One region of the Paeniglutamicibacter sp. ZC-3 genome, then DNA from elsewhere that is predicted to be linked to it. Evidence: riboswitches for the same ligand, from Rfam matches in the RefSeq annotation. Region 1 holds a riboswitch; the other holds the start of a gene.
What was found. Region 1 has a riboswitch for cyclic di-AMP ahead of OIU93_RS18325 (C40 family peptidase). Riboswitches for the same ligand answer to the same signal wherever they lie in the genome.

Region 1 (4,482 bases):
GTCTATTTCGGGCCGGGAGTCTTGGCTGGCGGGAAGCAGCCAGATGGCGGGCCACAGGCCGCGGCCTGCAGGAAGGCGAAACCGGACTTCCACCGCCCCATACGTGAATGCAAGCTTGGGCCCCATCTGGTGGGCCGGCGGCCCGGTGGTCACCATGCCCGAAGCGAAGGCATAGCTTTTGCCGTCGGATGCGGATATCGCACTGCGCGCAGCGGTCAGGTGAAGCGCCCCTTCGGAGACCTTGACCTGTTGCGGAAGATACCATTCAAGTTCATCGTTGGTAGCAATCGTGCATCCGTCGTCCTGCCACCAATGGCACGTATTCCAGAGGGCGGTATCCAGCGTGTTTCCGTCGAACCTCTCGTCCAGCAGGATCCCATCCTTGGAAGCCGCGCCAGGGCGGGTTTCAGGGATCGGATCCTGGGAAGAACATCCTGCCAACAGCAGCCCCAGCCCGATGCATCCGGCCATGGCCCCAACACGGAATTCGTTCCTCCTGCGCATTTCCCGATGCTAGCCGCAGCGATCGCGCCCAGCAATGTGTGCGTTGCTACCGCCCGTGCATTCCTTGCAAGCTCACAGGTTGTTGCCGACGGGACCGCGCGTGCAGAGGCCCGTTACCAGGCGGGGTCTCCATCTATCAGAACACTGAGCCTTCCGGCCTTCGGGATACCCCGGACATGACTTTGCGGGGCCTCATGGACGATCGGCATCTGGCCGGCATGGGAACTCCTACAGATCCCTCCACCACAAACGGTACATATCCCTTTTCGACGCGATAAGGGTTCGGTGGGGGTTTTCGGAGGGGAATTTACCGTCGTGTCGGCTGTCCTGCGACTATTTATCAAAAGTGGCGTTTTGATCGCTGGCGTGATGCCAAGAACCAGCCATTTGAAAAATCCTTGTAAAAAGAAACGGGGCCCCCGATCGATCCTTGCGGATCGATCGGGGGCCCCGGAACGCCTGTGCTTAGCCCTTGAGGGTGTAGTACCCGTAGAGGGGGTTACGCGTAACATCGTGGAGCAGGGTGTCCGTCGTCGGATTCTGCGCACCGATCATCTTGCCGCCACCGAGGTAGATGCCGACGTGGCCGCCACCGTTCTGGAAGACGAGGTCGCCCGGCTTCGGGGAGCTGGTGCGAACGAACTGGCCCGATGCGCGGATGGCCGAGGTGCCGCGGGCGATGTTGATGCCGTGCTGTGCGTAGACGTACTTGACGAAGCCGGAGCAGTCCCAGCCCGAGGGGGTGTTGCCGCCCCAGACGTAGGGAACACCTCCGTACTTGGCCGCGGTTGCCGCGATGCCGGAGAGGTTGGCGGTGTTCATCGAGTCGCTCTTGACCTTGGGGGCCTCGGCGGCCTTAGGGGCGGAATCTCGGTTCGAGCGGGTCATCGGAGCGCTGGCGTCCGAGGCGCTGCTGGCACGGGTCGCCGGAGCGGTGGACTTCGAGTTGGTGCTGGCACGGGTCACCGGAGCGGTGTCGTTGGAGCGCGGGGTAACTTCCTCGGCCACGGCGACGACGACCGGGGCGGGTGCCGGCTTGGAGGTGAACGCTGCGCGCTCGATGTTCAGGTCCTTGGACGCCGAGACCGAAACGGCCTTGACGGCTACGCGCTCCGGGCTAAGCCCTTCAACGGGAACGGCGCTTGCTTCGCGGGAAACATCACCCTGGGCGGGAACGCCCAAAGTGAGGACCAGGCCGGATGCGGCGGCAACGACTGCTGCCTGGCGGCCAACCGAACCAGCGTTCGAGGCAACGGCCTTTGAGATGGATTCGAGGGGGTTGGTCCGAACCGGGGTCGCGCGGTGGCGGCCCAATGCTTGACGTGTAGTCACGTAGTAATGCCTCTCCTGATGCCTGCGAGGTGAGCTGTCGGGTTCGAGTGGGAGTCACTCGGCAATCCGGTCGCCAGGCCGAACCACTTAACCCCAAGGCTTCCTGTGTGGAAACCGAATGTGGGTCCCCCGCCACTGCCAAACGAGTAAGTGAACGGACACCGTGGGCTGGCAGTGCTCGGCACTTCCCGCGGCGGTGAACAGGGTTGATCCCCGATCACTTACTTAGAATATATGAAGCTAATCCACAAGTCACGTTTTGGTCACGGAACAGTGACAATTGCCGTTATAACCAGCTTTCGGGGTTTACCCACTTGCCGTTGACGATGACCTCGAGGTGGACGTGGCAACCGGTCGAGTTGCCCGTGGTGCCGACAAGCGCGACAACTTCTCCGCGCTTGACCTTTTGTCCCACGGACACCTTGAGGGCCGAATTGTGGTTGTAGCTGGTCTCCAGCCCGTTGCCATGGTCGATCTGCACGCGGTTGCCGGAGTGGCCGGCAAACTCGGACTGCACGACGGTGCCGGCGGCACTGGCCTTCACAGGGGTCCCGCACGCGGCCCCATAGTCCAGCCCGTTGTGGTTCATGAAACCCGGGCCGGTCGGATTCTTCCGGAACCCGAAACGCGAAGTCAATCGCACGGTGTCCAACGGTTGGGCCAGGACCCCGCCGCTTTCGACTTTGGTGACGTCGCCGCCGGAAGCGGTCACGACCGTTGCCAGCTTGTCTTCCTCGGTGAACTCGCTGGTCAGCGAGGCGCGCTCGATCTTGACCTCGTCGTCGGCCGGGGCCGTGACATCTGCTACAGCAGTCTGGGCGACGCGCTGGGTCTCCGAGGCAGCTTCCTCGACATCCTGCCCCGGGGTGATGGCGGCGAATGCCAGGCCGGAAACGGCTGCGACTGCTGCGATCATGTGCGCATACCCAAGTCGGGGGCGTTGCGTCCGGGGCTCGAACTTTAGGACATTGTCCAGCTCGTCGACTTCGGTGGGCGCGGCAACCGAAGTCGTGGGAGCAACCAGGGGAGTAGGAATTTCGCTGGCGGCAATTGCGTCCGCATCCGGGGATGCGCCGTAGCGCAGGCCCGCCGCAAAGCGGCGGCCAAGGTACTGCATGCTGTCGGGGGCCTCAACGGAGTCCGGGACCGCGCTCAGGGCGCGTCGACCGGAACGTCGGGAAGTGTTTTCACCGATCGGTGCGGTGTCCGCGATCTGCTCTAGTGAACCGTCAGCAGGCGTAGCATCAACGGGTCCGGAAGCACTACGGCGGCCGGGAGTGTGCTGCTGAGTCAAATGTCTACCTCTCATGTATCGCCTGCGAAGTTAGCTGTCGGATTCGAGTCATGAGATCAACTCGGCTGAGCCTATATAGTGGACTCAGCTTCACCCCAAGATCCGTGGTCCAAGACCAGGAACGGTTGAATGGGTCCTCCGCCCCCACCGGGAATTCTTGCTCCGCGATCCGCCGGTAGGGTTATGCGAATCGGATCGGGACGGATTTGCGTAAGTGAAACCCAACGTCTAACTCTACCGGGGTATATACAGAAAGTTACAATTCCGTTATCAATCCATGCGACGGGCAAACGCGTGGCCTCGGGCTTCGGGCGAAAGTGAGGCCATGGGATTCATTCGCGAATACGGCCGCCGACCTCGCCTACGGCTGGTTCCGTTCTTCCCCCTTTCCGCGTGTTCATGTGTCAGAACACGTCCAATCCCGCCTTGGTCCTACATGTGTGGCAGCAACGGATCGCCGAAGTGATAGGTGAAGAGTAGGGAAAGGCCGGCATAGCGGTTGTGAGGTTCATCCGTTTCAAGGGCAGCCCCTGGAAGAAGTCCTCATCTACGCAGACGACCACGGATGCTTCGACTGGAAACGACGCTCTGATAAGCTCTTTCTAGGCGACTGCAGGTTTTTTGAACGGAGCTTGCAGTCGCTGTAACGGTGAGACCTAAATCCTCTGGCCGGTGCACGCTGTGGGACTCGATATTAATCGGGTCCCACATGCGTTTATCCCCCACCACATCCTGCCGGCCATGGGCGGTCTCGGGAACCGAACGATGGAGGTGCTCTCCAGCACCGTCGGGGACGCGCCGCAATACGGTGAATCTGAACGCTGACAAGAGCCTGACAACATCGTTGTCCCGGCACTGCCGCCCACAGGGGCCATCCACTGAGACCGAAAAGCGCCCAAATTCCCGTTATCCCACTTAGATGCGATGAGGTTATCTGTTGAGCCCGACGCGGCGATGCAACCTCGAAGCAGCGAACCTAGCCACGGCATTTGCCTGTTATAGGTACCTGACTAGGAACTGAAAAGCTCACTCATATCCAGTCCCTTCTCCCGGAGAAGCCGCCGTGTTCTTCGATGAAACATTCAACTTCCCACCTGCTGCACGATCCCGCAGAGACCCTGGGTTTGCCTGCCGGCCCCCAAGGTGAAATCCATTACGACCAGCCCCCATCCTGACCGAAGGGGGCTGGGAACGCCCCGGGCGGGGAACCCCGCCCTGCTCATCGGATGGATACTTACGGGGACGGGAATCCTGTGCACCGTCGCGGGATTCATTCTGATGATGCTCTGACCCAGCTCCGCGCGATTCCGCAGTCGTCCGGGATTGGGTCTGGAACTGGTCCTGGCACCATG
Region 2 (4,482 bases), on a different contig from region 1:
CGTATCCCGGAGGGGCGCCGACCAGCCGCGAGACCGTGTGGCGCTCGCCGAACTCGCTCATGTCGAAGCGCACCATGGCGGACTCGTCGCCGAAGAGCGAGGCCGCCAGCGCCTTGGCCAGCTCGGTCTTGCCCACGCCCGTGGGGCCCAGGAAGAGGAAGCTGCCGACCGGGCGGTTTTCGTCGCCCATCCCGGTGCGGGAGCGGCGAACCGCCTTGGCAACGGCAGCCACAGCATCGTCCTGCCCGACGACCCTGTCGTGGAGCTCGTCCTCCAGACGGGCCAGGCGTTCCTTGTCGTCCTCCGTCAGCCGCGCGGCGGGGATGCCGGTGGCGCGGGCGATGACCTCGGCGATCTGGGCTTCGTCGACCACCGCGTCGGCGGTGCCGGTGCCGGACTCCTCGGTCTCGGCCAGCCGGGCAGAGATTTCCTCGGCCTCGTCGCGCAAACGCGAAGCGTCCTCGTAGCGTTCCTCTGCCACCGCGCGGTCCTTGGCGGCTGCGAGTTCGGCTATCCGCGACTTCAGCGCCACGGTGTCGATGCCCGGTCCGCGCTTGAGGCCCAGCCGGGCACCCGCGGTATCGATCAGGTCGATGGCCTTGTCCGGCAGGAACCTGTCGGTCACGTAGCGGGCCGACATTTCCACCGCGGCGCGGATCGCCTCGTCGGTGTAGGTGACCCGGTGGTGCTGCGCGTACCTTTCCTTCAATCCGTGCAGGATCGTTACGGCGTCCTCAATGGAGGGCTCGCCGATGGTCACAGGCTGGAAGCGGCGTTCCAAGGCGGGATCCTTCTCGACCTTGCGGTATTCGGCCAGCGTGGTGGCGCCGATGAGGTGAAGTTCGCCGCGGGCCAGCCGTGGCTTGAGGATGTTGCCGGCATCCATGGAGCCCTCGCCGCCTGAGCCGGCGCCCACCACGGTGTGCAGCTCGTCGATGAAGACGATCACTTCCCCGTCCTGCGCGGCGATCTCGTCCATGGTCTGGGTCAGGCGCTCCTCGAAGTCGCCGCGGTAGCGGGTGCCGGCGACCATGGCCGGCAAGTCGAGCGCGATGATGCGCTTGCCTGCCAGCTGATCCGGCACCTCGCCGGCGACGATGGCGCGGGCGAGGCCCTCGACAACGGCGGTTTTCCCGACGCCGGCCTCGCCGATCAGCACCGGGTTGTTCTTCGTGCGCCGGGCCAGGATCTCGATGGTCTGCTCGATCTCCTGCGTGCGGCCGATCACCGGGTCCAGCCCGTCCTCGGCGGCCCGGGCGGTCAGGTCCATGCCGAATTTCTCCAGCAGTGGCGTCTCACCCTTGGCGGGCTGGTTGGCCTCGGCGGATTTCCGCTGGGTCGGAGATGAACCGGAGCGTTGTTGTTCGGCACCCTCGGCGGCGGCCTGCAGGGTCTGCGGAGTGACTCCGGCGGCGCCGAGCACCTGCCCGGCCGGGGATTCGGTGTTGAGCACGAACGCCAGGAACAGGTGTTCGGGATCGATGTAGGTTGAGCCGAAGGCGCGGGCGACCTGGTAGGCGTCGAGCAGGGCGCGCTGGGCCGATGGGGTCAGCGCGGGAGCGGATTCGGAGTGTCGCGGCCCGGATTCGGGCAAGCGCTGTTCGGCGTCGCGGGCAATCGCTCCGGCGTCGGCCCCGGAGCGGCGCAGGGCCTCGTCGACGGGCTCGATCTCGAGCATCACGCGCAGCAAGTGCAGCGCGTCGATGTCGGTGTGGCCGTGTTCAACGGCGAATTGCGCGGCACGGGTCAGTACCTCGTGCGTGTGGCGGCTGAGCAGTCGGGTGATGTCGACGGGGCGCCCGAAGCGGCTGGTGCGCTGGCCTTGCAGGTAGCGCGCCAGGAAATCCTCGAAAGAGCCGTTGCCGGCGCCGGATGGGCCAAAGAATGCTGGCATGTTTCCTCCTATTGGATACTTGAGTGCTCTTGGCTCAAGTTAACGCGGATGCCAACAGGATATTCCCGGGCATGATTCCGGCGGGGCAATGTTCGCCGACGGCGAGATGCCGGGGGCGACGGCCTGGAGATGCTTTCAGCACGGCAGCACGGAATATGCCTGCTTCAGGGTGTCACCAGCCGCTTGCCCTTCAGGCAAGCGGCTGGTGGGGGACGGTGGTCCTTCTTGCCCGAGGCGTGGAGGTGCCAGTGTTCCCTTTTCCGCACGCCGAGACGCAGGCAGGTGATAGTCCTGTCCATCAACAAGGACTTCGCCGCGGCCACAATGTTCCCGTTAAGGAAGAAGGTCCAACCCAGGATGGATTTGCGGGTCTTCACCTACTGAACCTGCCGCATTATCCGCAACTGGTTGAAGGCGTGGTGATCCGCAATGGAGGGAATCAGCCCGACGACCGGCTTGGACTGCACCATCCGCGCCGCCGCAGAGCCCGGGCCCACCGTCTACTTGATCACATTTAAGCTACCGTCCCGGGGGAGCTCCTGACTATTGCCATCCAGATGGAATCCGGGCTGCTGGCGCAGCCCTACTATGACGCCATCCGACCGGGCTCCTAGTCACCATGGAAAGGGCCGGAAGTCCGCACTTGTGCGGGTATACGGGATCGAGGTAGCGAGAGCCATCGACCGGTGTCGGCATCCACGTATTTGTCCGCCGCATGGATTGATAACGGAATTGTAACTTTTGTATTTACCCTCGTAGGGTTTTACATCGGGTCGCATCTAGGCAACCCAGTCCCGATCCGGTTCGCCCAACCCTACCGGCGGATCGCGGAGTAAAAATTCCCGGTAGGGGCGGAGGACCCAATCAACCGATCCTGGTCTTGCACCATGGATCTCGGGGTGAAGTTGAGTCCACCTTGGTGGGCTCGGCCGAGTTAATCTCATGACTCGAATCCGACAGCTAACTTCGCAGGCGATACATGAGAGGTAATCATTTGACCCAGCACCATAATTCCGCGCGCCGCCGCGCGTCCGGCCCCGTTGATGCCAAGCCCGCCAACGCTTCCATGGAGCAAATCGCGAACGGCGAAAACACTTCCCGGCGGTCGGGCCGCCGCGCACTCGGCGCGGTCCCGGATTCCGCGCAATCCCCGAATGACACGGAGTATGCCGGCCGCCGATTCGTGGCAAGCCTCCGCTATGGAGCGGCCCCGGACGCTTCATCCATGGCCGCCGCCGAAGTCCCTTCCGCATCTGGTGCACAGTCGGTGCCCCTGCCGATGCCTGCGGAAGCCGGCAAACTGGACAGCGTTCGGAAGTTCGCCCCCCGGAACCGGCGCCCCCGCCTCGGGTTGGCGCACAAGCTCGCAGCAGTCGCCGCCGTGTCCGCCCTGGCATTCGCTGCCGCCCCCGCGCAGGAGGCCGAGGAGGTTGCCCCAGAGCCCCAGCGCGTCGCCCAGACCGCCGTCGCGGATGTCAAAGCCCCGGCCAGCGACAAGCTCACGGTCGATCGCGCCTCGGTGACCAGCAAGTTCATCAAGGTGGAAAAGAAGGAAAAGAAGCCGGCCCCTGTCACGACCGTTGCCGCCGCAAAGGTCGCCAAGGACGCCAAGCCGGCGCCCGCCGCCACCGCTGACACCGGAAAAGTCACCAAGCTCGCCCAGCCGGTGGACAGCATCCGGTTGACGTCGCGCTTTGGTTTCCGCAAGAACCCGACCGGTCCGGGGTACATGAACCACAACGGCCTGGACTACGCAGTTCCCATGGGTACGCCGATCAAGGCAAGCGCCGCCGGCACCGTCGTGCAGGCCGAATGGGCCGGCCACTCCGGCAACCGCGTCAAAATCGACCACGGCAACGGGCTGGAAACCAGCTACAACCACAACTCGGCCCTCAAGGTGTCCGTGGGACAAAAGGTCGGGCGCGGCGAGGTCGTCGCCCTGGCTGGCAGCACGGGCAACTCAACAGGCCCCCACCTGCACCTCGAGGTCATCGTCAACGGCAAGTGGGTCAATCCCGAGGGCTGGCTATAACGGCCAGGACTCGCCGATTTTTGGCGGACTTCATTTCGTATACCTCGAGAAGGCGTCCTGCAAAGCTGAAACGATCCAGATCACCACGGCAATGACCGCAAGAACGCCCACGATTCTCCCTACGCGGCCGCTTCCGAGCATCCAAGAATGTGTTGCTCGTCACGGCCGTGTGGGGAATCGAGATGCCCATTGCGTGGTTGACATTGATTGACGCATCAAGCAGCACCCCCCGAAAAAACAGGAGACTTCCTCTTATGGCAACCACCGTCCTGACCCTCGTCGGTTCCCTCCGCAACGGTTCCACCAACCAGCAGCTGGCCGAGGCCACCGTCGCGAACGCCCCTGAGGGCGTTGAGGTAAACCTTTACGCCGGCATCGAGGACATTCCGTTCTACAACGAGGACATCGACGTCGAGGGACAGGTTCCGGCTGCTGCCGTCGCGCTGCGCGAAGCCGCCGGTGCGGCCGACGCCCTGCTGCTGGTTTCCCCCGAGTACAACGGCACCATGCCTGCAGTGCTGAAGAACGCCATCGACTGGCTTTCCCGCCCGATGGG

Region 2: it holds a riboswitch for cyclic di-AMP, as region 1 does, so the genes downstream of both, OIU93_RS16215 (M23 family metallopeptidase) here and OIU93_RS18325 (C40 family peptidase) in region 1, are expected to answer to the same signal.

What each region holds. Positions count from the first base shown of each region.
Region 1 covers NZ_JAOYTG010000024.1:56,662-61,143, forward strand. The annotation lists gene OIU93_RS18320 (glycoside hydrolase family 16 protein) at 1-504, opposite strand, end outside; gene OIU93_RS18325 (C40 family peptidase) at 970-1,836, opposite strand; cyclic di-AMP (ydaO/yuaA leader) riboswitch at 1,842-2,020, opposite strand; gene OIU93_RS18330 (M23 family metallopeptidase) at 2,123-2,953, opposite strand; cyclic di-AMP (ydaO/yuaA leader) riboswitch at 3,134-3,314, opposite strand.
Region 2 covers NZ_JAOYTG010000018.1:46,919-51,400, forward strand. The annotation lists gene OIU93_RS16210 (ATP-dependent Clp protease ATP-binding subunit) at 1-1,894, opposite strand, end outside; cyclic di-AMP (ydaO/yuaA leader) riboswitch at 2,692-2,885, shown strand; gene OIU93_RS16215 (M23 family metallopeptidase) at 3,120-3,926, shown strand; gene OIU93_RS16220 (NAD(P)H-dependent oxidoreductase) at 4,181-4,482, shown strand, end outside.